DNA from 2 places in the Bacteroides sp. BFG-637 genome. Region 2 is predicted to be linked to the other one. Evidence: riboswitches for the same ligand, from Rfam matches in the RefSeq annotation. Region 2 holds a riboswitch; the other holds the start of a gene.
What was found. Region 2 has a riboswitch for cobalamin ahead of NXX38_RS26245 (IS1595 family transposase). Riboswitches for the same ligand answer to the same signal wherever they lie in the genome.

Region 1 (2,205 bases), 5.4 Mb from region 2:
GATTGGCCAAGCCTGATTCTGCATCCTTACTGGAATCGAAGTTTGCCAAATAGTATTCTACTTCCTTACCTGTAGGTTTACCCGTCGCATCCAACGCAACAAATACCACCTTAAACCATCCTTTTTGTGCCGACAAAGAGCCTTGTGTAAACGAGTTGCCATCCTTCATGACCAAGTAGGTATAAGTTGTATTGCAGACCCATACACTGTTGAATTTGCCATATTTCGGTGTACCCTTAACTGGCTTCTTTGGAATTTCGACTTTATATCCGGTTGCATTGGTCAAGTAAATCTTGGCGCACTTGTCATAGGTTGCTCCCGCATCATTGTATGAATCGCTATAACCGAAAGCAACGGCAAAATTTTTACCGCTATGACCGCCATTCTTATCATAAACGCTACATTGATTCTCATAATCACCCTGTGTCAGATTATGGAAATTAGAGATGGCAAAACCACCATTCCAAAACTCATATTCCCAAGGCTGTCCGCTTACCCATTCTTGTTCCAAATAGTTAATCGGGAACTGAATGTACGTACCGGTTTGCCCGATTTGAGTGATGTAGCCGGTCGTTACCTGCTTGCCGTTGGCCGTGGCAGAATAGAGATTGTTTCCATACTGGTCAGAAGCCATTACGCTGGAAGGTACGTTATCAAAATTGATAAGCGCATTGGTAGAACTTATCGCGCGGGTTTGAATCGCACTCTCCTCATACGGAGCAAGGAAGTCATCATCGGACGAACATCCTGTGAACACTGCGGCGGCCATTGCTACAACAGCCATTGCCAAGAATTTAAGATTCTTTTTCATAACTCAATTATTAAAAGTTAAACAAAAAAGTTTAATTACACATTCGTTTTCCTTGCGATAGATTTGCAACGAATGAGAAATCGGTTATCAAAAAGAATATTAGGTGTCTTTGGACGAGCCTCTGTTCATTTTAATCTAATGCCAATTATCCCGTGGTCACTAAATCATATCTCATCAAGCAGGTCTTCTGGCTCATCCCGCTTATCGCGCCTTCCCAGCTTTCACCAGTGGCAAAGAGTGCGATAAACTTTAATAGGACTTACAGCTGCGAGTACAGCTCCGGATTTTCACCGGGATTCCCTTTTAATTCCATTCGACGCTTCGATTGGAAACTTGACTGGTGCAAAGTTAATGGTTATTTTTTAATCTCGTTTCTTTTTCCCTAATTTTTATTTCAAGAAAAGATTATTTTATAGTGCGAATTGTATTTTCATGCCAACTAAACATTTATAACAACTATGAATAGTCCTTCCCCTTTATGAATAATAACATTTCTCAATTATGGCTTTTTCTCATCTCACGTCAGCAATTCTCTTCGGAGAGGTTTTCTATGCAAAGGTACAGCGTGCGTCCGGTCGTCAAGTACCGCTTTCGCTAACGGTTCCCGGATATTCTTCACGGCAGCCTTCCGCAAATCGAAGATGGGCTTTTAGCCCCCGTCTCGTTGCAGAACAAAGCCGGTCGAGCCGGGTTTTGCCCTTGCACTCGGCGGTTGGGTATTCCGTTCCATCCCGTACACTGTTTACTTGCCTTATCCGTCCTTTTTCCGCTGTCAGTCCTGCATAAAAATCATTCCCCGACGAGAAGCCGAAGAGCTTCAAGAAAAGGGAAACAAGAAAATGTTTGACAATCTAAAATTTACAATTATGCACAGCAGGATTTTTCAAATTTCAACGGAGCCGATAGACAAAGAAAACTATCTGAATGAGGACACACTCCAGCAAGGAGACGGGAGCTTCTATGACTATTGTTCAGAAATAGACGAGGAAAACCGTAAAGAGGATATTGCCAATTTGGTCAATCATGCCTTACCCAACGGAATGTTCGAGCTTATATCCGATGACACCATGCGCTATAATGGTGGAATAGAGCAATGGAAAGAGGAGTATGTCGCCAATATCAAAAAGAGAGCGGATGCTCTTACGGTAGATAATATGTTGGAATGGGGTTCGACCTATTATCTCAAACAGGCAGTAGAAAATCCGTTGGATGTCGCCTATCATTTCTATTTGGATGGCGACGGCTGCCAGTCTTTTGCCGAACAGTCCTTTGCGTTTATGGAGTTTGTTTGTAGGCTTGAACCGGGAACGATACTCTACATCGGAGGAGTTGTTGATTATCACTTCTGATGATTGTCCGAAACATTGGCAATCACCCGCCTCAAAAGCGGGTGG
Region 2 (2,205 bases):
AAGATGCTAAGTGGGCTAGAATCCATATACTTAATCGGACTGTAATAATTGGACATGTTGTTGGAGACACCTTTTATGTTGTATTTTTAGATAAAACGCATAAATTTTATCTAACAGGGCGCGATGTTAATAAAAAATAAATTTGTTAGGATATAGAATGTGTCCTTTTTACTCTTTTTCGGGATTTGGTTTGCTCATTCCTAGCAGCGCTTCTTTTAGCTTATCTTCGGGTATAGTGAGAACGAAGCCTTGTATTTCATATACAGGTTTCCTCTTTTTCTTCTCCTTCTTAGGTTTGTCCTTCTTTATGTCTTTGTTATTTGCCATAATATCTAAGCTGCTGCATATTGCAAAAGTAATTCAATTCTTTCATTTCTGCTAATTTTTCGGGTGTTAAATCTGAAAACAAATTCGTCAACGTACTTTTGTAGATACTTCTTGCTGACATGAATATACGTACCTTTAATCGTTCTTTTGAAAACAGACCATGCGTTTTCGATTCTATTTGTTGTGACTTCGATAATCTCTCCGTCATCGGTTACTAAGAGCATCCCATAGAATTTCTTACTATGATCTACTGATAACTGTCCATATTCCTCTTCTAATCCTTTGTAGCTCCATCCGTCAGTGTAGATTGTGCTTCCTACTTCAACATTCTTCTTTACAATAGGAACTAGGGTACTTGCTTGGGTGTTCGGAACAACCATTGCGAAAATCTTCCCGTTTCTTTCCAAAGCACCGAATACAGGAACTTTATCCTTATAGCTACGTCCTTGACTTTTTTCGACTTTCTTATCTTTGTGGCGATTAATATTCTTTCCACCTACAAATGTTTCGTCAATCTCAACTTCACCGGATAACTTCTGATTGTTCTCTTTAGCCATTGAAACTCTTATCCTATGAAGCATATACCAAGCCGTTTTTTGTGAAATCTTTAAATCATCGGCTAGCTGATATGAAGAAATACCACCTTTATTATTGATAAGCATAGAAATAGCGTATAACCAATCTCTAAAATCCATTTTGGAATTAGCAAAGAATGTTTTAGTTCTATAAGTGAAGTACTTCCCAGTATTCTTGCACTTGTATTTACCGTTCTTGCATTTGTACACTTTAGATGTCGGATCGAATGGGGAAACCACTCCATCTTTCCATCTTATTTTCTCATAGAATCTAATTGCGCTTTCTTCATCGGGGAAGGAAGCTCTGAACTCTATAATGCTTTGTCTTTCCCTTCTCTTTTTCATAACGCTTATCTTTTAATCTGTTACAATATAGTGAAAATAAACGAGATATGCAAATAATATGGTAAATATTTTCGTAGAAGAATAGAAAATATTATCTTTGTATCAATACAAAAAAAGGATGCCATAATAGCATCCTTATAATTAAAAGTTATAGTAAACTAATGCGGTGTAACTTTAGTATTCACTGCCAAAGTAAATATCAAGAAGTTGAATAGAGTTTCACAGCAGCGGGACTGTCCGGGATTTACACCCGATTCCCTTTTAATTCAGATAGTTGATATGGCTATCTGAAACCAATTCGGGGGCAAAGATAGCGAATTTATATAGAACCCAAATGAATGCTACCTATTTATTTTATACACAGTCTGATTCTTGTCGGATATCTGTTTGTTTATTTGATGCGTACTCTCATCTCCTGCGCATCGAACGTGACTGATTCATTGCGGAAAAGTCTTTCTATATGTCCGCTGGTCACCATTTCCTGAGTAGGTAGTGTGTACATCTGCGGATTATCTATGAGCATGATGGAGTCGCAGAGCGATAAGGCGATGTCGAGGTCATGAGTGGAGAACAAGATGCATTTGCCCTCGTCCTGTGCCAGTTTCTTTAAAAGTAAACAGAGCTCGTAGCGGTTGGGTAAGTCCAGGAAGGCGGTCGGCTCATCAAGCAGGATGACGGGAGTATCCTGTGCAAGGGCACGGGCAATCATGATTCGCTGACATTCGCCATCGGACATTTTGTCCATTGTCTTTTCTGCATAACCGGACATACCGACTAGCTGCATAGCGTCGTCCACTCGCTTTTGGTCTTCCGGTTGCAGTTGACCGATCCAGTTGGTGTAGGGAGCACGTCCTAAAGCTACTACATCTTTACAGCGGAGATTGGCGATGCGTACTTTATCGGTGGTGACAAAGCTGATATTCCGGGCTAATTTTTCCGGTTTCAATGAAGCTATGTT

Region 1: linked by a shared signal. The riboswitch ahead of NXX38_RS05420 (DUF4465 domain-containing protein) and the one ahead of NXX38_RS26245 (IS1595 family transposase) in region 2 are both predicted to bind cobalamin.

What each region holds. Positions count from the first base shown of each region.
Region 1 is NZ_JANUPD010000002.1:1,263,743-1,265,947, reverse strand. Features, by position in the region: gene NXX38_RS05420 (DUF4465 domain-containing protein) at 1-811, opposite strand, end outside; cobalamin riboswitch at 971-1,163, opposite strand; gene NXX38_RS05415 (hypothetical protein) at 1,390-1,632, opposite strand; gene NXX38_RS05410 (hypothetical protein) at 1,678-2,160, shown strand.
Region 2 is NZ_JANUPD010000002.1:6,645,530-6,647,734, reverse strand. Features, by position in the region: gene NXX38_RS26255 (hypothetical protein) at 1-140, shown strand, start outside; gene NXX38_RS26250 (hypothetical protein) at 169-327, opposite strand; gene NXX38_RS26245 (IS1595 family transposase) at 333-1,247, opposite strand; cobalamin riboswitch at 1,406-1,560, opposite strand; gene NXX38_RS26240 (ABC transporter ATP-binding protein) at 1,639-2,205, opposite strand, start outside.